DNA from 3 places in the Pinisolibacter sp. DMC100 genome. Region 1 is predicted to be linked to each of the others. Evidence: predicted binding sites of a transcription regulator. Region 1 holds the regulator's gene; each other region holds the start of a gene.

The links. Region 1 encodes LexA, which represses DNA repair genes until DNA is damaged. Its sites were predicted from a motif close to TGTTCNNNNTGTGTTCNG; they were not measured.
Region 2: a site for LexA is predicted at 2,298-2,315, ahead of ACT541_RS05085 (DNA recombination protein RmuC). Genes of this name have one in related genera too.
Region 3: a site for LexA is predicted at 2,132-2,149, ahead of ACT541_RS06385 (PA0069 family radical SAM protein). Genes of this name have one in related genera too.

What each region holds. Positions count from the first base shown of each region.
Region 1 covers NZ_JBQUZT010000002.1:385,271-392,262, forward strand. Annotated here, with positions in the region: gene ACT541_RS10675 (ComEC/Rec2 family competence protein) at 1-1,739, shown strand, start outside; gene lexA (transcriptional repressor LexA) at 1,992-2,720, opposite strand; gene ACT541_RS10685 (hypothetical protein) at 2,983-4,788, opposite strand; gene ACT541_RS10690 (glycosyltransferase) at 4,884-6,005, shown strand; gene ACT541_RS10695 (molybdopterin molybdotransferase MoeA) at 6,012-6,992, opposite strand, start outside.
Region 2 covers NZ_JBQUZT010000001.1:1,105,880-1,112,871, reverse strand. Annotated here, with positions in the region: gene ACT541_RS05100 (undecaprenyl-diphosphate phosphatase) at 119-1,000, shown strand; gene def (peptide deformylase) at 1,079-1,621, opposite strand; gene ACT541_RS05090 (SRPBCC family protein) at 1,735-2,208, opposite strand; gene ACT541_RS05085 (DNA recombination protein RmuC) at 2,344-3,498, shown strand; gene ACT541_RS05080 (2-hydroxyacid dehydrogenase) at 3,515-4,462, shown strand; gene ACT541_RS05075 (C40 family peptidase) at 4,456-5,331, opposite strand; gene ACT541_RS05070 (hypothetical protein) at 5,345-5,926, opposite strand; gene dapE (succinyl-diaminopimelate desuccinylase) at 5,923-6,992, opposite strand, start outside.
Region 3 covers NZ_JBQUZT010000001.1:1,390,452-1,397,443, forward strand. Annotated here, with positions in the region: gene ACT541_RS06375 (ribonuclease HII) at 1-537, opposite strand, end outside; gene ACT541_RS06380 (VOC family protein) at 524-967, opposite strand; gene ACT541_RS06385 (PA0069 family radical SAM protein) at 979-2,109, opposite strand; gene ACT541_RS06390 (glycosyltransferase) at 2,273-2,959, shown strand; gene ACT541_RS06395 (DedA family protein) at 3,034-3,693, shown strand; gene ACT541_RS06400 (electron transfer flavoprotein-ubiquinone oxidoreductase) at 3,751-5,427, opposite strand; gene ACT541_RS06405 (uracil-DNA glycosylase) at 5,753-6,694, shown strand; gene ACT541_RS06410 (hypothetical protein) at 6,779-6,992, opposite strand, start outside.

The DNA of each region.
Region 1 (6,992 bases):
TGAGCCTCGTCGCCGGCGGCGTGATGATCGTGCTGCGCATGCTCATGGCGCTGTCGCCGCGGCTGGCGCTCGACCATCCGATCCGCAAATGGGCGGCGGCGGCGGCCTTCGTCGCGGCGACCTTCTACCTGTTGATGTCGGGCATGCAGGTGGCGGCGCTGCGCTCGCACATCATGGTGTCGATCGCGCTGCTCGCGGTGATCGTCGATCGGCCGGCGATCACCATGCACACGGTGGCGGTGGCGGCGGTCGGCATCCTCGTCTTCGACCCGGAAGCGGCGATGGAGCCGAGCTTCCAGATGTCGTTCCTGGCGGTGATCGCGCTGGTCGCCTCGTGGGACCTGTGGCAGATCCGCGTCGCGGCGCGGCCGCCGCGGCCGGAGGTGCGCGGACCGATCGTCCATGCGCTGGTCTCCGCCTGGCACCATGCCGAGGGCCTCGCCTTTTCCTCGCTGATCGCCGGGCTCGCGACCGCGCCGGTGATCGCCGGCATCTTCTATCGCGGCGCGCCCTATTCGATCCTCGCCAACATGGTGGTGCTGCCGGTCGTCGGCATGGCCGTGATGCCGGCCGCCGTCGTGGCCTTTCTCGCCATGCCCTTCGGGCTCGAGGCGCTGCCGCTGTGGGTGATGGGGCTCGGGATCGACTGGATGGTGGCGGTCGGGCGCTGGACCTCGGCGCTACCGGGCGGCGGCGGTCTCCTCGGCGCACCGCACTGGGCGGCGATGCCGCTCGGCGTCGCGGCGGTGCTGTGGCTGTCGCTGTGGCGCTCGCGGATCCGCCTCGTCGGCCTGGTGCCGGGCGTGCTGTCGATCGTCCTCCTCGGCTTCGGCCCGCGGCCCGACGTGATGATCGGCCGCCACGGCTCGCCGGTCGCGGTGCGCGGCGACGACGGGCGGCTGCACGTGCTGGCGACGAAGGACGACGCCTTCGACACGGCGATCTGGCTCGCCGCCGATGCCGATCCGCGCGACCCGCGAGCGCCCGGCATCGCCGACGGCTGGCGCTGCGACGCGATCGGCTGCGCCTTCGTCCGGGGCGGCGAAGGCGCGGTCGGGACCGGCGCGAGAGACGTGGAGTCGAGTGCGGAGACGTCGGTCGAAGGGCTCGCCGACGGGCGAAGTGAGGGCGCGCGCGGCTCGGCAGGCGGGCCTTCGTCCGATCGGGGGCGGCCGCCTCTGCGGGTCGTGGTGGTGCGCCATCCGCGCGGCTTCGTCGAGGACTGCGGCCGCGCCGACATCGTGATCTCGGCGCTCGCCGCCCCGCCGGGCTGCGCCGCGACGAGCCTGGTGCTCGACCGCGTCGCCCGGGCGAAGACCGGCGCGGTGACGATCGACGTGGCGGCGGTGCCGGTGCCCGACGGTGTCGAGTCGGACGGCACGCGGGCAGTCGAGGCGCTCGGGCGCGGGGCGAACCGGAAAGATGCGTCGCCGTCGGCCGGTGCGGTCGACCCGACGCAGGACGATGCGGCGTCCGCACCCGAGGACGGGGACCGATCGCGACCGGCAGGGCCTGCCGAGGTCACGGTCGGCGAAACGAAGCCGACGAAGAAACGTCTCACCTTCTCCGTGACGCCGAGCCTGCCGGCGTCGCCGCGGGCATGGACGCCACGAGACCCGAACGCCGTCCATGCGCTCGCCGAGGTGACGGCCGATCCGCCGGACGGCGGCGCATCCGCCGCGCCGGCGCCGGCCGAGGCGGACCTCTCCGATTCCACGGCGGTCGGCGCCGATCCCTAGACGGTCTCATGGAGCCCGAGCGCCCGGGAGGCCGGGAGGCCGATGGAAACCGCGCGAGCCTCGACCAACGATGCGGGACCGCCGCGAGCCAGCGACGCGCACGACGACTGGTGAGCCCGTTCATGGATCGGCAGAGCGACACACCTCCGCAGCCCGAGAACGATGCGTCGCCTGCTCCCGGGCCGGATCCGTCTACCGTCGGCCACCCCGAGCGCACGACGCGTCCACGCGCGGGGTGGCCGACGCGCGTCGTCAGTAGCGGCGGATGAGGCCGACGAGGCGGCCCTGCACCTTCACCCGGTCGGGGCCGAAGATGCGGGTCTCGTAGGCCGGGTTGGCGGCTTCGAGGGCGATCGAGGCACCGCGCTTGCGCAGGCGCTTCAGCGTCGCCTCCTCCTCGTCGACGAGGGCGACGACGATGTCGCCGGAATCGGCGTTGTCGCCGCGTTTGATCAGCACCGTGTCGCCGTCGAGGATGCCGGCATCGATCATCGAATCGCCGCGGACCTCGAGGGCGTAGTGTTCGCCGCCGCCCAGCAGGTCGAAGGGCACCGGAATGGCGTGGGTATAGGTCTGGATCGCCGAGATCGGCGTGCCGGCGGCGATGCGGCCCATGACCGGGATCGACACGACCTCCGCCGTCTCCTCACCGGCGGGACCCGGCATCGCGGTCGGCCGCGGCTTGCCGAGCGTGCCCTGGATCACCGAGGGCGAGAAGCCCTTCGAGCCCGGCGCGCGGGCGGGGCTGGCGAGGCCCGGCGCCACCGAATCCGGCAGGCGCACCACCTCGAGCGCCCGCGCCCGGTTGGGCAGGCGGCGGATGAAGCCGCGTTCCTCGAGCGCGGTGATCAGGCGGTGGATGCCCGACTTGGAGCGAAGGTCGAGCGCGTCCTTCATCTCGTCGAAGGAGGGGGGAACGCCGTCCTCCTTCAGACGTTCGTGGATGAACATCAGAAGTTCGAACTGTTTGCGCGTCAGCATGACCCCGTTCCCTCGCCAGCCGGCGCGACGCGATCGGCGTCCGCCCCGGCATGTTCCATCCCCGCGGACCCCGAAGAAGCCCCGCACTCGAACGTACCCGTCCGCACCATGCACTCCCACCGGCCTCTTCGGCCGGTCAGGCAGGCGACTCGCGATGGGTACAAATCACGAACTCACGCTACGCGTTCTGCGGATGTTCCGCAAGGGGGAAGCGTGAACGGCGCCGTTTCGCGCCGTGGAACGGCGTTTCGGCGCACGTCCCTCACCGCAGCTTCAGCAGCTTCCATCTGCCCGCGACGGGAATCGGCTCGAGCCACGGCGGCATGATGCCGTGGCGCAATGCTTGCGCAAGGCCCGCGGGGGCGCGGGCGGCGTAGCGTTCGAAGTCGGCCTGGCCGGGGCAGTAGGCGACGTGGGTGACGGCTCGCCGGGCGAGCACGGCGCGGGCCTCGTCGGGGGGCGAGAGCCAGGCGGCGAGGGCGTCGGCGTTGCCCTGCGTGTTGCGGTGATAGGGCGCGGCGAGGACGGCGTGGCGGGTCAGGCCCAGCACGTGGCCGCCGGTGTCGATCGTCGTCAGGGCGAGACCGGGCGGGGCGGCGCGGTCGAGGGCGGCGAGTTCGGCCGTGTCGAGACAGGCGAGGCCGGCGAGATCGGCAGGCGCGAGCGCGGGGCTCGCGGGCAGGACGACCACCCAGAAGAGCGACAGGAAGGGCAGGGCCGCCGGCAGGAGAGCGAGGCGCCAGCGCGGCGCGTCGAAGCGGGCGAGGTGGCGGCCGAGCGCGGCCAGCGCCCAGCCGGCGGCGGCGAGCGCCGGGGCGGAGGTCGAGGTCGCGGCGCGCACCTGCCACACCGTCGCGGCGAGGCCGACGGCGACGACGCCGGCGAGCGCCAGCCAGCGGACGCGGGCGACGCCGGTCTCGCGGGCAGCCGCGACGAGGGCGACGACGAGCGAGACGGCGATCGGCGCCACGGCGGCGCCGGCGGCGGCGGGATCGAGGGCGGCGAGACGGCGGAGCGACAGCGCCTCGGGCACGTCGGCGAGCCAGAAGTCGACGACGAGGCGGGGAACACCGGCGAGCGGGTCGGCGAGGCACTGCGGGAAGACGGCGACGAGGAGCCCCGCCAGCGCCGCGCCGAGGACGGCGAGGCCGATCCAGCGAGCGGGTGCGCCGAGCCGCGGGGCGAGGGTGCCCGCTACCGCGAGGCCGACGCCACCGAAGATCGCCAGTGTCAGCTGCACGGTCGAGAAGGCGTCGCAGACGGGACCGGCGGCCGGGTCGGCGAAGAGCCCCCAGGTGAGCGCGCAGGCCGCGGCGAGGCCCCCGCCGTAGAGCGCGGCGGCGCGGCCCTGGGCCGGGCTCGCGGTGGCGGCGAGGGCGTAGGCGGCGGAGATCGCCACGAGGAAGGGCAGGTTCTCGATGCTGATCGCCAACGACAGAGCCGCGGCGATGCCGGTTCCGACGGCGACGCGGGCGCGGGCCGGATCGAGCGAGACGACCAGCGCGAGGGTCGCTGCGACGAGGAGCGCGATCTGGGCGTCGTGATGGTCGACGCGGCCGAGGCGTGCCTGGGCGACGAAGGCGGTGAGCGGCGACAGGATACCGACCGCGAGACCGGCGCCCGGCCCGCCGAGACGGCGGGCGAGGGCGACGAGGAGGACCAGCGTCGCCGTGAAGATCAGCGCCGGCAGGACGAGACGCGTCGCCATCTCGGCGTCGGCGCGCGAGAGAAAGGCCGAGAACAGGCGGATCAGGCCGGCGATCGGCAGATCGACGACGCGGGTCCAGTGCATGCGCACGCCGTCGAGCGGGTTCATGCGGGTCTCGACGAGATCGCCCCAGGCCTTGCCGTCCATCCACTCGCGCACCTGCAGCATGCGCATGGCGTCGTCGGAATCGCCGAAGTCGCGGGATGCCCACAGGCCGTGGATCGCCGGCACCTGAAACAGCGCCCAGAGCGCGAGACCGGCGAGGAGCGCGACCGGCCAGGAGACGAGCGCCGCTTCGATCCGCGCGGCTGCGGGCGAGGCGGGCGTCGCGGTCGGGAGGGGGCGGGGCGCGTCGGTCAAGGCGTCGTCCGTGGCGGGGGCATCGTGGCGGGGCGCGGCGGCGGGCCCGTGGATTCATCACCCCTCAACCATTAGGAGCGAATGTTTGACGGACCATGAAGTCTCGTTCGGACGCCGCGATGCCGCTCGCCCAACCCCATGCCTTTGCTCCGGAACCCGCCGCGCGGATGCTGGCGCGTCCGTGCGAGCCGCTCTCCGACGAGGCGCTCGTCGCGGCCCTCGGCGACAGCGGTCGGCATCTCGCGGCGGCGTTGGCGGCGCGCGAGGCTCCGGAGCGTCACGAGGACGTGCCGGCCGAGGGGCCGCGCGTCGCGGTGCTGCTGCCGTGTTTCGACGAGGCCGCCTCGATCGCTCGCGTCGTGGCGGACTTCCGCGCGGCGTTGCCGGCGGCCCGCATCTGCGTCTTCGACAACGGCTCGACCGACGGCACGGCGGAAATCGCCCGGGCCGCGGGTGCCGAGGTCTTCCTCGAGCGGCGGCGCGGCAAGGGGGCGGTCGTGCGGCGGATGTTCGCCGACATCGACGCCGACGTCTATCTGATGGCCGACGGCGACGGCACCTACGATGCCGCCTCGGCGCCGAAGCTGGTCGCGGCGATCGCGGAGGAGCGCGTCGACATGGCGATCGGCACCCGCGCCGACGTGCGGCGCGAGGCGCATCGGCCGGGTCACGCCTTCGGCAATGCGGTCTTCAATCGGCTCTATGCCGGGTTCTTCGGTTCGGACTACCGCGACATCTTCTCGGGCTACCGCGCTTTCTCGCGGCGCTTCGTGAAGAGCTTTCCGGCGCTCTCCGACGGGTTCGAGATCGAGACCGAGATGAGCGTCCATGCCGGGCAGATGATGCTGCCGGTCGTCGAGATCGAGACGCCCTACGGGCGGAGGCAGGAGGGGTCTGCCTCGAAACTGTCGAGCCTGCGCGACGGCTGGCGGATCCTGAGGACCTTCGCCTATCTCCTCAAGGAGACGCGGCCGGCGGCCTTCTTCGGCCTGCCGGCGTTTGTGCTGACTATCGCGGCGCTGGTGCTCGCGGTGCCGCTCTTCGTCACCTTCGCCGAGACCGGCCTCGTGCCACGGCTGCCGACGGCGGTGCTCTGCGTCGGGATGATCCTGCTCGCGGGACTTTCCGCCACCTGCGGCATCGTGCTCGACAGCCTCGCCCGCTCGCGCGCCGAGCACAAGCGGATGCTCTATCTGGCGGTCGCCAACGGCCGCTGAGCGCCCTCAGACGTGACGCAGACGGATGATCTCGACCGGTTCGCCGGCCTCGACCGCGCGGGCGTGGATCGGCCGCACGATGAGTGCGTCGGCATCGGCGAAGCGCGACAGCAGCGAGGAATCCTGACTGTCGAGCGGCATTGCCACCAGCCGGCCCTCGGCGTCGTGACGAAGGGCTGCGCGCAGGTGGTCGGCGCGTTCGTCGTTGGCGGGCATGGCGCGACCGGCGATCGCGGTCTCGCGGGCGAGACCGGCGGGGCCGCGACCGGCCAGCGCCGCGACCAGCGGCGCGACGAAGCGCAGGCCGCAGACCAGCGAGGCGGCGGGATTGCCGGGCAGACCGAGGACGCGGATCGGTCCGCGGCGGCCGAACATCAGCGGCTTGCCGGGGCGCATCGCCAGCTTCCAGAAGTCGAAGGCGACGCCTTCGGCCTCGAGCGCACGGTGGACCAGGTCGTGATCGCCCATCGAGGCGCCGCCGAGGGTGACGAGCACGTCGATCTCGGCGGCGAAGGCGCCGGCGATGGCGGCGCGGGTGGCGGCGAGATCGTCGCGGACGATGCCGAGATCGACCACCATGCCGCCGGCGTCCTCGACGAGTGCCGCGATGCCGTAGCCGTTGGAGGCGACGATCTGGTCGGGGCCGGGCACGGTGCCGGGCGGCACCAGTTCGTCGCCGGTCGCAAGGATCGCCACACGCGTGCGGCGGCGGACCGGCACCTCGGCATGGTTCGCCGAGGCGACGAGGCCGAGATTGGTCCAGTCGAGCCGGGTGCCGGCCGCGAGGATCGGCTGGCCTTCGCGGAAGTCGATGCCGGCGGCGCGGACGTGGCGGCCGGGGGCGGCGGCGTCGGCGAAGACGACGTGATCGCCGTCGCGCGTCGCGTGCTCCTGCATGACGACGGTGTCGGCGCCCTCCGGCATCGGCGCGCCGGTGAAGATGCGGATCGCCTCGCCGGCGCGGAGCGGTCGGTCGTGGGCATGGCC
Region 2 (6,992 bases), on a different contig from region 1:
TCGAATTTGCTGGTGGGTGGGTAAGGCTTCGGTAACCGTCCCGGAGGCAGTCTCGACGGCAGATCCACCCTCGCCGGCGTCTCCGCCTCGCGCCCCGCATTTCCGGGAGTTTTCCGCCATGGCCAGCGTCTGCACCAACGGCATCGACACGGGCTTCGTCGCCCTCGGCGCCACCAAGGTGGCGATCCTCGGCGTCGTCCAGGGCATCACCGAGCTGCTGCCGATCTCCTCGACCGCCCACATGCGGGTGGTGCCGACCTTCCTCGGCTGGCCCGATCCCGGCTCCGCCTTCTCCGCCGCCATGCAGCTCGCCGCGCTCTTCGCGGTCGTCACCTATTTCTGGCGTGACATCTGGCGGGTGGGGGCGGGTTCCTGGAAGGCGGCGCAGGAAGGCGACTACCGCGCCTTCGAGTTCCGCATGGCGGTCGGCATCGTCGTCGCCACGATCCCGATCGTGATCGGCGGCGTGCTCCTGAAGAAGCAGCTCAACGCCTGCGGCTCGCCCTTGCGCGAACTCTGGGTGATCGGCGCCGCCTCGATCGGCATGGCGCTGCTGCTGGCGCTCGCCGAGCTCGTCTGCCGCCACAAGCGCACGTTCGAGGAGATCCGCCTGCGCGATGCGGTCGTCGTCGGCCTCGCCCAGGTCGGCGCGCTGATCCCGGGCGTGTCGCGTTCCGGCTCGACGCTGACGGCGGCGCTGTTCATGAACCTGAAGCGCGAGGACGCCGCCCGCTTCTCCTTCCTGCTCGGCCTGCCGGCGATCACCGGCGCCGGCGTCAAGGAACTCTTCGAGCTGAAGAAGGCGGGGCTCGACGCCGCCGGCTGGGAAGTGCTCGGCATAGGCCTCGCCTCCGCATCGCTCTCCGCCTTCGTGGCGATCTGGACCTTGATGAAGGTGATGGAGCGCTTCTCCTCCTGGCCCTTCGTGATCTACCGGTTCCTGATGGGCGCCTTCCTGCTGCTCGTCGTCTATCTCGGCGTGCTCGACCCGTCGGTGTGATACGCCCACCCCCGAAACGCGGAAGAGCCGGCGGGTCGCCCCGCCGGCTCTTCGTGCATCTTCCATCGGCGATCGGCCTCAGCCCATCGACGGGCGCCAGCCGGTCAGGCGGGAGCGGACCTTCGCCACCTTGGAGAACTTCTTGGTCACCCGTTCGCGCTTCAGCCGCGACAGGTGGTCGATGAAGACGACGCCGTTCAGGTGGTCGATCTCGTGCTGCAGGCAGGTGGAGAGCAGGCCTTCGGCCTCGATCTCCCGCGGCTTGCCGTCGCGATCGAGGAACTTCACCTTCACACGGGCCGGGCGCTCGACGTCGTCGTAGTGCTCGGGCACCGAGAGGCAACCCTCCTGATAGGTGTTGGTCTCTTCCGAGGTCCAGACGATCTCCGGATTGATGACGAAGAGCGGTGCCCGTTCCTCGCCCTCGCGCGAGAGGTCGATGGTGAGCATGCGCTTCGCCACGCCGACCTGGATCGCCGCCAACCCGATGCCGGGGGCGTCGTACATGGTCTCCAGCATGTCGTCGAGGATCCGGCGGATCTCGTCGTCGACGACCGCCACCGGCTCGGAAACGAGCTTCAGGCGGGGGTCGGGCAGGGTGATGATGTCGAGTATGGCCATGAGCCGTCAGATAGGCGAGGGCCGCCCGCCGGTCAATCGAAACGACGTCGAAATTTCGCTCGTTCACGGCGGAATCTGCGCCGCGGCGGTCGATTTCGATCGAGAGAACGGCCTCAGAGCCCGGCGGCGAGGGCATCGAGCTGGGCGAGGCAGATGCCCCACCCTTCGGCGAAGCCCATCGCGGCGTGGCGCTCGGTATCCTCGATGCTCTCGTGCAGGCAGCGGGCGCGATAGAGCGTGCCGCCGTCGGCCGCGTCCGCCATCGTGATCACCGCTGTCATGGCGAGCCACGGACGCTGCGGCGCCCAGCCCGGCCCGAGCGCCGTGGTGAAGACCACCCGCTCGGCCGGGACGATGTCGAGGAAACAACCCGGCATGTCGCTTTCGCCCGTTTCACCCTCCGGCGCGCGCATGCGGGCATGGAAGGCGCCGCCGGGGCGCATGTCGAAGGCGATGACCTCCGTCGTCCACGGCTTCGGACACCACCAGAGTGCGAGCAGCTTCGGATCGGTCCAGGCCCGCCAGATCGCGGCGCGCGGCGCCGTCATGTGGCGCTCGATCTCGAGAGTGCGGGCGTCGTCGGTCATGATCGTTCCTCCGCACGGCCCTTGTCGCCGGCCGTTCGGACGATCTGGGGCCGAAGGACGACCCGGCAAGGTCCGCGCGCCTCGCTCGTGAGAACAAAACATGATCTCTTAAGAGAATCGTGCGAAGGTTCGCCCATGCAGGACACGGCCCTCACCATCGCCGGCTTCGCCGTCGGCCTCCCCCACCTCCTCTTCGCCGCCGGTGGCTTCGGCCTCGGCCTCCTCGTCGCGGGGGTCTCCCGCAGACGGGGACAGGCGGAGCGGATCGCGGCCGAGACCTTCGCCGCCGATCAGGCGATGGAGGTCGAACGCCGCCTCGTCGAGATCGGCCGGCTGCAGGCCGAGATGACCGGGCGGATGAAGGCGATGGCGGAGGTCTTCGGCTCGCGTCAGGCCGATCTCGCGCGCGGCCTCTCCGAACGGCTCGACGGGCTCGGCGCCCGGCTCGGTACGACGCTCGGCGACACGACGCGGGCGACCGCCGAGAGCCTGTCGGCGCTGGCCGAACGGCTCGCGGTGATCGACCGGGCGCAGCAGGGGATCACGGCGCTGTCGAGCGGCGTCGGCCGGCTCGAGGCGATCCTCTCCAACAAACAGGCGCGGGGCGCCTTCGGCCAGGGGCGGATGGAGGCGATCGTCGCCGACGCGCTGCCGATCGGCGCCTACGAGTTCCAGGCGACGCTCTCGACCGGCGTGCGGCCCGACTGCCTGATCCGCCTCGGCGGCGAGGCGCCGCCGCTGGCGGTCGACGCCAAGTTCCCGCTCGAGGGCTGGAGCGCGATGCGCGAGGCGGGGAGCGCCGAGGCGCGCGATCGGGCGATGCAGCTCTTCCGCCGCGACGTCATCCGCCATGTCGCCGACATCCGCGAGAAGTACCTCCTGCCGGGCGAGACCCACGACGTCGCCTTCCTCTTCGTGCCGTCGGAGGCGATCTTCGCCGATCTGCACGAGCACTTCTCCGAAGTGGTGCAGCGGGCGCATCGGGCGCGCGTCGTCATCGTCTCGCCGTCGCTGCTGCTGCTCGCCATCCAGGTGGTGCAGTCGATCGGCCGCGACGAGGCGATCCGCTCGCAGGCCCATGCGATCCAGCGCGAGGTGGGGGCGCTCGGCGACGACGTCGCCCGCCTCGTCGAGCGGGTGGCCAAGCTCCAGGCGCATTTCGCCCAGACCACGCGGGATCTGGACCAGATCGCGATTTCGGCCGACAAGGTGGTGCGTCGCGCCGGACGGATCGAAGCGCTCGATCTCGAGGCCGACGCCCCTGCCCTGCCCCGCCTCGTCGGCGAATGACCCTGCCGGAGTTCCCATGTCGCTTCTCGTCGCCGTCGAGCATTGGACGCCCGATCCGTGGATCGAACGGTTCCGCCGCCTCGCCCCCGATCTGACGGTCGTCGACGCGCGCGCGCCCTACGACCCGGCGTCGATCCGCTTCGTTGCCGCGTGGCGGCCGAAGCAGGGGCTTCTCGCCGCGTTGCCGAATCTCGAGGCGGTGTTCAATCTCGGTGCCGGCGTCGATGCGCTCCTGACCGACCCGACGCTGCCCGACGTGCCGATCGTCCGCATCGTCGATCCCGATCTCACCGCCCGCATGACCGAGTGGGTGGTGATGAACGTGCTGGCGCAGCATCGCCAGATGGACGGCCACCGCGCGGCGCAGGCCGCAACCCGCTGGCGCAGCGTCCATCAGCCGGCGGCGCGCGCCGTGACGGTCGGCATCATGGGGCTCGGCGAACTCGGCCGCGACGCCGCCGAGGTGCTCGGCCGGCTCGGCTTCACGCTCGTCGGCTGGAGCCGGTCGAAGCGCGCGGTCGCCGGCATGGAGACCTTCGCCGGAGAGGCCGGGCTCGACGCCTTCCTGGCCCGCACCGACATTCTCGTCGTGCTGCTGCCGGCGACGCCGGAGACGCGCGGCATCCTGAACCGCTCGCTCTTCGCCAAGCTGCGCGGCGCCGAACACATCGGCGGGCCGGTGCTGATCAACGCCGGGCGCGGATCGCTCCAGGTCGAGGCCGACATTCTCGCCGCGCTCGATGCCGGGGAACTGGCGGCCGCCGTGCTCGACGTCTTCGAGGTCGAACCGCTGCCCAGGACCTCGGCACTGTGGGCGCATCCGCGCGTGACGATCACGCCGCACTGCGCCGCCGATTCCGATGCCGATGCTCTGGGCGAACGCATCCTCGCCGGCATCCGCACGCTGATGGCGGGCGGGCGGATCGATCCCGCCCACGTGGTCGACCGGACGCGGGGTTACTGAGGCAGGCGGACGCGGCGGACGGTGCGCAGCGGCGTCCCCGAGGCTTCGATCCGGGCCAAGCCCTCGGCGAGGCCTTCGATCGTCACCGTCATCGTGTGGGCGGTCGCGTGCACGAAGCTCTCGGTGTCGCGCACCAAGCCGACGTGGCCGGCCCAGAAGAGCAGGTCGCCACGCCGCCAGCCGGCGGGATCGAGGCCGATCGGCTCACCGAGCGACATCTCCTGCAGGTCGGTGTCGCGCGCCGCGGGCACGCCGCAGGCGGCGAAGGCCGTCTGGACGAGGCCGGAGCAGTCGATGCCGAGGCTCGAGCGGCCGCCCCAGAGATAGGGGATGCCGAGGAAACGCTCGGCGACGGCGACGGGGTCGCTCTCGCGCGTGTCGATCGGAACCAGATGGCTCGCGACGATCACCCCGCCCTCGGGGGTGAGGCAGAATCGCCGGCCGTTCGGCGCCTCGCGTTCGCCGATCACCCGGACGGGGGAACCGAAGGAAAGGCGCGCCGAGGGCGGATCCTTGATGCCGATGGCCGGGTAGACGAAGGTCGCCAGCGCCGCGACCCGGTGGGTCGCGGGCGGCGCCTCGCCCTTCAGGATCGCGTGGCTCGGCATCCAGCCGACGTAGCCGTCGCGGTCGAACTGCACCCAGCTCCAGCCCTCGTCGTCTTCGTCGTAGACGCGCAACGTCTCGCCGTGGAGGCCTTCGGTGTCGAGGCCGGCGTCGGGACGCGGCAGGCGACGCAGCGGCGCCACCGCCTCGAGGATGCGGGCGGGCGTGCCCTCGACATAGCGCTCGGCCGGAACGATGCCCTTCAGATGTGCCGCCGCGAGGTCGGGGCGGGCGGGCGTCAGGCGCGGATCGAAGGCATCCATCGGATCGTTTCCCTCAGAGACCGAACAGCCGATCGGCGCCGGCCTCGATCAGCAGGCCGAGCAGGAAGTCGACCAGCGTGAAGGCGACCGCCGCGCCGGCCGGCCGTTCGCCGGCGATGACCGCGACGCGCCAGCCGCAGAAGAGCGAGAAGCCGAGCGCGCCGAGCGTCAGCGGCCCGAGCAGACGCGTCGGCATCAGGCCGACGAGCCACAGCACCACCACGAGGACATAAGGCAGCGATGCCGGAACGCCCGTCCAGTTGCGCGCCACCATCCACGGCACGAAGACCCGGCCGACGCCGAGCATGTTGCCGAAGAGGGCGAGGAAGACCGGGAAGGCGATCCAGCCGAGCACGTAGTTGATCACCCCGGCGACCATCACCGCGGCCGGCGACAGCGAGCGGGCCGAGCCGATCTCGGCGGCGAGCCGCAGATCGGCGAAGATCGCCAGCGCCACCGCCGGGACGAGCCACGCCATCACCCGGAACGAGGCCCAGAAGCCGTCGAGGGTCAGGTCCATACGCTCGAGGCCGCGCCGGTCTCCACCGAGAAGGCGCAGGGCGCCGGCCAGAGATGCGGCGAGCGTTCCGCTCATGGCGCCACCCCGAACCAGCGCTCGAGGAAGGCGACGTAGACCTGCGTCAACACCTCGAGATCGGCGACCGGCACGCGCTCGTCGACCTGATGCATGGTCTGGCCGACGAGGCCGAACTCGACCACCGGGCACCAGTCCTTGATGAAGCGGGCGTCCGACGTTCCGCCGTTGGTGGAGAGGCCCGGGCGGCGGCCGACGACACTCTCGACCGCGTCGGCGAGCTTGCCGATCAGCGCCTCGTCGCGGGTGAGGAAACTGTCCGACGACGGGCTCTCGAGCACCAGCGTCCACTCGACGTCGTTGCCGGCGGCGGCCGCGAGACGGCGGCGCAGCTCCTCGTCGAGCGTCGCGCGCGACCACTGGTCGTTGAAGCGGATGTTGAAGCGGGCACGCGCCTCGCGCGGGATGACGTTCCACGACGGATTGCCGACGTCGAGCGAGACGAGCTCGAGGTTCGACGGCTGGAAGCGGTCGTTGCCGGCGTCGAGCGGGGTGGCGACCAGCGCATTCGCCAGCCGCATCACCTTGGGGATCGGGTTGTCGGCGAGATGCGGATAGGCGACGTGGCCCTGCCGGCCGGTCACCGTCACCGTGCCGGAGAGCGAGCCGCGGCGGCCGACCTTGATGGCGTCGCCGATCGCCTCCGGGTTGGTCGGCTCGCCGACGATCGCCGCATCGAAGCGATGGCCGCGCTCGGCCGCCCAGGCGAGCAGCTTGACCGTGCCATTGATCGAGGGGCCTTCCTCGTCGCCGGTGATCAGCAGCGAGACCGAGCCGGGCAGCGTCACGCCGCGCGCCTTCAGTCGGCCGAGGGCGGCGAGGAAGCTGGCGATGCCGCCCTTCATGTCGACCGCGCCGCGGCCATAGAGCACGCCGTCCTCGATCGTTCCGGCGAAGGGATCGTGGGTCCAGCGGCTCGCATCGCCCGGCGGCACCACGTCGGTGTGGCCGGCGAAGACGAAGTGCGGACCGTCGGTGCCGAGCCGCGCGAAGAGGTTCTCGATGTCGGGCGTGCCGTCCTCGGTGAAGACCGGGCGATCGACGGCGAAGCCGAGTTCGGCGGCGA
Region 3 (6,992 bases), on a different contig from region 1:
CTCGAGCCCGTAGCCGGGATGCTCGGCCCCCGCCTTCTCCATCAGCCGGTCGCGCAACACCTTGGCGACGATCGAGGCGGCGGCGATGGTGAGCGACCGCGCGTCGCCCTCGACGACCGCCGTGCCGGGACACGGCAGGCCCGGCGGCACGTCGATGCCGTCGATCAGCACGTGGTCGGGCGGCACCGCGAGCCCCTTCACCGCCCGCCGCATGGCGTCGAGCGTCGCGGCGCGGATGTCGGTCCCGTCGATCCGCTCGACCGAGGAGAGCGCGATCGCCACGCCGTGGTCGGCGAGGATCGCCTCGAACAGCGCCTCGCGCCTGGCCGCCGTCAGCTTCTTCGAATCGTTCAGCCCCGCCGGCACACGGGCCCAGTCGAGCACCACGGCGGCGGTGACGACCGGCCCGGCGATCGGTCCGCGCCCCGCCTCGTCGACGCCGGCGATCCGCGAGCCGGGTGCGCCATGGGCACGCTCCAGCGAATCGTCCGGCCCCGCCGTCGTGGCGACCTTCGCCTTCGCCTCACGCTTCGCCATGATCGCCCTCCGGCAGGCGGGTGACGCCCTCGGCATCGATCGGAAAGAACGGATTGTGGGCGACCTCCCAGAGGTGGCCGTCGGGGTCGGCGAAATAGCCGGAATAGCCGCCCCAGAAGACGTCCTTCGCCGGCTTCACCAGCCGCCCGCCGGCCGCGATGGCTTGCGTCAGCCCGGCATCGACCGCCTCGCGGCTGTCGCGGTTCCAGGCGAGCGTGATGCCGGAAAAGCCGGTGCCGTCGGCGGCCACCGCCGCGTCGTCGACCAGCGCGGCGCGACCGTAGAGGGCGAGGATCACCCCGTTCATGTCGAAGAAGGTGACGTGTTCGTTGCTCGCCGCGCCCACCCGCGCGCCGAGCGCGACATAGAAGGCGGTCGCCCGGGCGACGTCGGCGACGCCGAGGGTGACGATCGACAGGCGGATCGACATCGGGATCTCCTTCAGAACAGCGACAGTTGCCGGCCGGCGACTTCCGGCTGGCGAAACCGTGTGCAGTCGAGCGCGTCGCGTTTCGGCTTGGCGATGCCGAGCCGCTTCAGCGCCAGTTCGAAACGGCGACGGATCTGGTCGGCGTAGGGCCCGCTGCCCCGCATCCGCCGCCCCCAGGCCGCGTCGTAGTCCTTGCCGTCGCGCATGGCGCGCAGGATCGACAGGACGTGACGATAGCGGTCGGGATGGTGTTCGACGAGCCAGCCCTTGAAGATTTCGGTGACTTCGAGCGGCAGGCGCAGCAGCACCCAGCCCGCCTCGCCGACCCCGACGGCGGCCGCCGCCTCGAGGATCGCCTCGATCTCGGGATCGTTCAGCGCCGGAATGATCGGCGCGACCAGCACGCCGGTCGGAATGCCGGCCTCCGACAGCGCCTTCAGTGCAGCGAGCCGCTTCTCCGGGCTCGACGCCCGCGGCTCCATCGAGCGCGACAGGCGGCGGTCGAGCGAGGTGACGGACATCGCCACCCGCGCCAGGCCCTTGGCCGCCATCGGTGCCAGAATGTCGATGTCGCGAGCGACCAGCGCCGACTTGGTGACGATCGTCACCGGATGGTCGGTGCGGGCGAGCACCTCCAGCACCTCGCGGGTGATCCGCCAGCGCCGTTCGATCGGCTGATAGGGATCGGTGTTGGTGCCGAGCGCGATCGGCTTCGGCCGATAGCCGGGCGCCGCGAGCTCGCGCTCGAGCAGCCGCGCCGCGTCGGGCTTGGCGAAGAGGCGGCTCTCGAAGTCGAGCCCCGGCGACAGGCCCATGTAGGCATGGGTCGGCCGGGCATAGCAGTAGGAACAGCCGTGCTCGCAGCCGCGATAGGGGTTGATCGAGCGGTCGAATCCGATGTCCGGCGACGAATTCCGCGTGATGATCGTCTTCGGCTTCTCGATCGTCACGGTGGTGGCGAAGGCCGGCAGATCGTCGAGATCGCCCCAACCGTCGTCGAAGGCCTCGCGCCGCTCGCGCTCGTAGCGGCCCGAGGCATTGGCGGTCGCGCCGCGCCCGCGCCGCCGATCGGCGACGACGGCGCCTTCCGCCGAGACGCCGGCGGCAACGGGGGAGGGGGGCGTGGGCTCGATCCGATTCATGCCCCGATCATGCGTCGGAAGCGAGAACAAGACAAGAACATCCTTCATCCTGTGCCCGCCCGCGGCTTTCCCGCGCTGGCAGGCGGCGCCGCGCGCGTGTATGACGGATCTGCGAAAATGGCGATCGCGGGGGCGATCCGCCGGGGACGAGGTCGTCGAGCCCATGTTGTCCGTCGTCATTCCGACGAGAAACGCCGAGGAGGGCCTCGCCCGCACGCTGTCGTCGCTGGTGGCGGCGGCGGCCGAGGGCGTGGTGCGCGAGGTGATCGTGGTCGATCACGCCTCGACCGACGGTACCCGCATCGTCGCCGATGCCGCCGGCTGCACGCTGGTCGACGGGCCGGCCGATTGGGCCGGCCGGGTCGCGGCGGGCGTGGCGGCGGCGCGGCGGGCGCCGTGGTTCCTGATCCTGCCGCCCGACGTCTTCCTCGACGGCGACTGGTTCCGCGAGGCGGCGAGCTTCGTCGACCGGGTCGAGCGCACCGGACGCGCCGACGACACCGTCGCCGTCTTCCGCCTCGCCTGGGACGACTTCGACTGGCGCGCCCGCCTCGCCGAACACCTCGTCACCCTGTCGCAGCGCCTCTTCGGCTCCCCCTTGCGCGAGCAGGGCCTGCTGGTGGCGCGCGACCGGCTGGAGAAGGCGGTCAGGGCGGCGGGCCGCGGCGATCACCGCGCCCTCGTCGCGGCGCTCGGCCGGACGACGCGGCGCGTGCTGCGGGTCGAGGCGGTCGTGCTGCCGCCGGCGAGCGGCGGCGCCTCGGTGCCCTCGGCCGCCGGCCTCGCGGCGCTGGCGCTGGCGGCGGTCGGCCTGCCGGTCGGACCGGACGGACTGTCGGCCGATCGCTGAGCCGCGGTCCGATCGATCGGATCTTTCGGGCGTCCGTCTCGACGTCGCCATGATCTCTCTGCGATCATGAGGCCATGGACATCGCGCAGGCCTTCACAGATCTTCTCGCCTTCGTCGAGCGCAACCAGGCCTGGGCGGGTCTCGTCTTCGGCCTGATGGCCTTCGGCGAATCGCTGGTCGTCGTCGGCGTGCTGGTCCCGGCGACCGGCGTGATGATGGCGGCGGGCGCCCTGATCGGCACCGGGCAACTGCCCTTCCTCGACATCTGGATCGGCGGCGCGCTCGGCGCGGCGCTGGGCGACGCGATCTCCTATTGGGTCGGCCTGCGCCTCGGGCCGCACGTCGAGCGCATCTGGCCGTTCTCGCGCCATCCCGAGACACTGGCGGCGGCGCGCAACGTCTTCGCCCGCTGGGGCTGGACGGCGATCCTGATCGGCCGCTTCATCGGCCCCCTGCGCGCCAGCGTGCCGACGGTCGCCGGCATGTCGGCGATGCCGGTGATCCCCTTCCAGATCGCCAACTTCGGTTCGGCGATCCTGTGGATCCCGGTCCTGATCGCGCCGGGCTCGATGGGCGCCTGGGCCTGGAAGCTCTTCGGCGAGGGCGACCGCGAGGCGGCGATCGCCGTGGCGGCGGCACTGTTGGTGGTGCTGGTCGGCACCGTGCTGGTCGCCCGCCGCCTGCTGCCGCGTCTGCTCAAACGGGGTGTGGGGGAGGGTGCCGGCGAGCCTTGAAACGCGAAACGCCCGAGGTCTCCCCCGGGCGCTCTGTGTCGTCTCGATCGGCGTCGATCACATGTTGGGATAGTTCGGCCCACCGGCGCCTTCCGGCGTCGTCCAGGTGATGTTGCCGTTCGGATCCTTGATGTCGCAGGTCTTGCAGTGGACGCAGTTCTGCGCGTTGATCACGAAGGTCATGTCGCCGTCCTTCTCCATCCACTCGTAGACGCCCGCCGGGCAGTAGCGCGTCGACGGACCGGCGAAGGTGCCGAGCTCGGACGACTTCTGCAACGCCGGGTCGGCGAGCTTCAGGTGGATCGGCTGATCCTCCTCGTGGTTGGTGTTCGACAGGAACACCGAGGAGAGCCGGTCGAAGGAGATCTTGCCGTCGGGCTTCGGATAGACGATCGGCGTGCATTCCGCCGCCGGCTTCAGCGAGGCCGCATCGGTCTTGCCGTGCTTCAGCGTGCCGAACAGCGAGAAGCCGAAGAGCTCGTTGGTCCACATGTCGAGACCGCCGAGCGACACGCCGAGAATGGTGCCGAGCTTCGACCACAGCGGCTTGACGTTGCGGACCTTCTTCAGGTCCTTGCCGATGTCGGAGCTGCGCCAGGCGCGTTCGAACTCGATCGGCTCGTCGTGGGCGCGGCCCGCGGCGATCGCCTCGGCGATCTTCTCCGCCGCCAGCATGCCCGACAGCATGGCGTTGTGGCTGCCCTTGATGCGCGGCACGTTGAGGAAGCCGGCCGAACAGCCGATCAGCGCGCCGCCCGGGAACGACACCTTGGGAACCGACTGCCAGCCGCCCTCGGTGATGGCGCGCGCGCCGTAGGCGATGCGCTTGCCACCCTCGAAGACGCCGCGGATCTTCGGATGCGTCTTGAAGCGCTGGAACTCCTCGAAGGGCGACAGGTAGGGGTTCTCGTAGTTGAGATGGACCACGAAGCCCACGACGACCTGATTGTCCTCGATGTGGTAGAGGAACGAGCCGCCGCCGGTCTTGAGATCCAGCGGCCAGCCGAAGGAGTGCTGGACGAGGCCCGGCTTGTGCTTCGCCGGATCGACCTGCCACAGCTCCTTGATGCCGATGCCGAACTTCGGCACGTCGGCATCCTTGTCGAGCTGGTACTTGGCGATCAGCTGCTTGGCGAGCGAGCCGCGCACGCCCTCGCCGATCAGCGTGTACTTGGCGAGCAGCGCCATGCCGCGAGTGAAGCTGTCCTTGGGCTCGCCGTCGCGGCCGACGCCCATGTCGCCGGTGGCGACGCCGATCACCGCGCCCGCATCGTCGTAGAGGATCTCGGAGGCGGCGAAGCCCGGATAGATCTCGACGCCCAGCGCCTCGGCCTTGGCCGCGAGCCAGCGGCAGACGTTGCCGAGGCTGACGACGTAGTTGCCGTGGTTGTTCATCAGCTTCGGCATGGCGAAGTTGGGCAGGCGGATGCTCGCGCCCGGCGTCAGCACCAGGAACTGGTCCTCGGTGACGGGGGTCTTGAACGGATGATCCGCCTCCTCGCGCCAGCCCGGAACGAGGCGATCGACGGCGATCGGATCGACCACGGCGCCGGAGAGGATGTGGGCGCCGACCTCGGAGCCCTTCTCGAGCACCACGACGGAGATTTCCTCGCCCTTCTCGGCGGCGATCTCCTTCAGGCGAATGGCGGCGGCGAGGCCCGCAGGGCCCGCACCGACGATCACCACGTCGAATTCCATGCTCTCCCGCTCGGGAAGCTCGGCTGCCGCGCTCATTCCTCGAAACTCCTCAAAGCTCGGCGCGGGGCCTGCCCGCGCTGCGATCTCCCCGAACGGACCTCGTCGCCGGCCCCCCGACGTCGATGCCCGCCCCTCGCGACGTCGCCGCCGCATGCCCTCTTTTCGGGGGACGGCCGGCGATCGGCGCCGCGAAAATTCCGTCCCGTCCGTGCCGCGGTATCGCGTGACGGCGATCCACGGTCTATCATGCCCGGGATTCCGCGCTCGCGCGCAGCCGCAGGCTCCGAAGACCACTTAGACGCTTTCGAACCTTCCGCCAAGGCAGAAGAAAGTGTCGTATTGGGAAAGTCGCCGCATCCCCATGCCGTCGCCCCTCTCCCACGCCGAACTCGTCGCGCTGGTCGATTGGTATTCGGCCGTCGGCGTCGACGTCTGCCTGGGCGACGATCCGGTCGATCGCTTCGCCGAAACGGCGCGCGAGGCCGAGGAGCGTCGGCAACGCGCCGCCGCCGTCGCCGAGCGTTTCGCCGGCCGCCCCGCCCCGCGTCCCGATGCCGCGGCGGCCGAGACGGCCGCGCCTGCGCCCGATCGCACCGCCCCCGACCGCTCGCGCATGCCGCCGCCCGCCGCCGAGCGCCGCTTCGAGCCGCCGGCCCAGCCGGTCGCCCGGCCGAGCCTCGGCGCCGCGGTGCCCGGCGATGCCGGCGTCGTCGCCGCGCGCGAACTGGCCGCCCGCGCCCCGAGTCTCGAGGCGCTGCGCGAGGCGATGGAGCGTTTCGAGGGCTGCAATCTGCGCCTCACCGCCCGTCGGCTCGTCTTCTCCGACGGCGCCGCCGGCGCCCGCGTGATGTTCGTCGGCGAGGCGCCCGGCCGCGACGAGGACGAGGCGGGCATCCCCTTCGTCGGCCGCTCCGGCCATCTGCTCGACCGCATGCTGGCGGCGATCGGCATGAAGCGCTCCGAGGTCTACATCGCCAACGTCGTGCCCTGGCGCCCGCCGGGCAACCGCACGCCGACGCCGCAGGAGACCGAGATCTGCAAGCCCTTCGTCATGCGGCAGATCGAACTGGTGGCCCCCGAGGTGCTGGTCTTCCTCGGCGGCGCCTCGGCGGCGGCGTTGACCGGCACCACGCTCGGCATCACCCGCCTGCGCGGACGTTGGCTCTCCTATGCCACCTCGACCGGCGAGATCCCGGCCATGCCGACGCTGCATCCGGCCTATCTGCTGCGCCAGCCGGCGCAGAAGCGTTTCGCCTGGCGCGATCTCCTCGCCATTCGCCGCCGGCTCGATTCCTTCGGCTGAAGTCCGTCGTCGGCTGCCGAAACGCTATCCGGGCCGGAGGTCGCCCTCCGGCCCGGATCCGCGTCATGCGCGAGGGGGGGCGGATCAGTTGTCCATGCCCCCGCCGCCGCGATGGCCATGGTGGCCGCCGTGGCCATGATGACCGTGATGACCGGGGCCGCCGTGGTGCGCCGGCGGGGCCGGCTTCTGCTCGCCGGCACTGGCGAAGCCGCCGCCACCGCCGCCGAGGCCGCCGCCCGAGCCGCCGAAGCCCAGGAAGTAGACCACGCCGACCGTGCAGGTCTGACCGGCCGCGCAG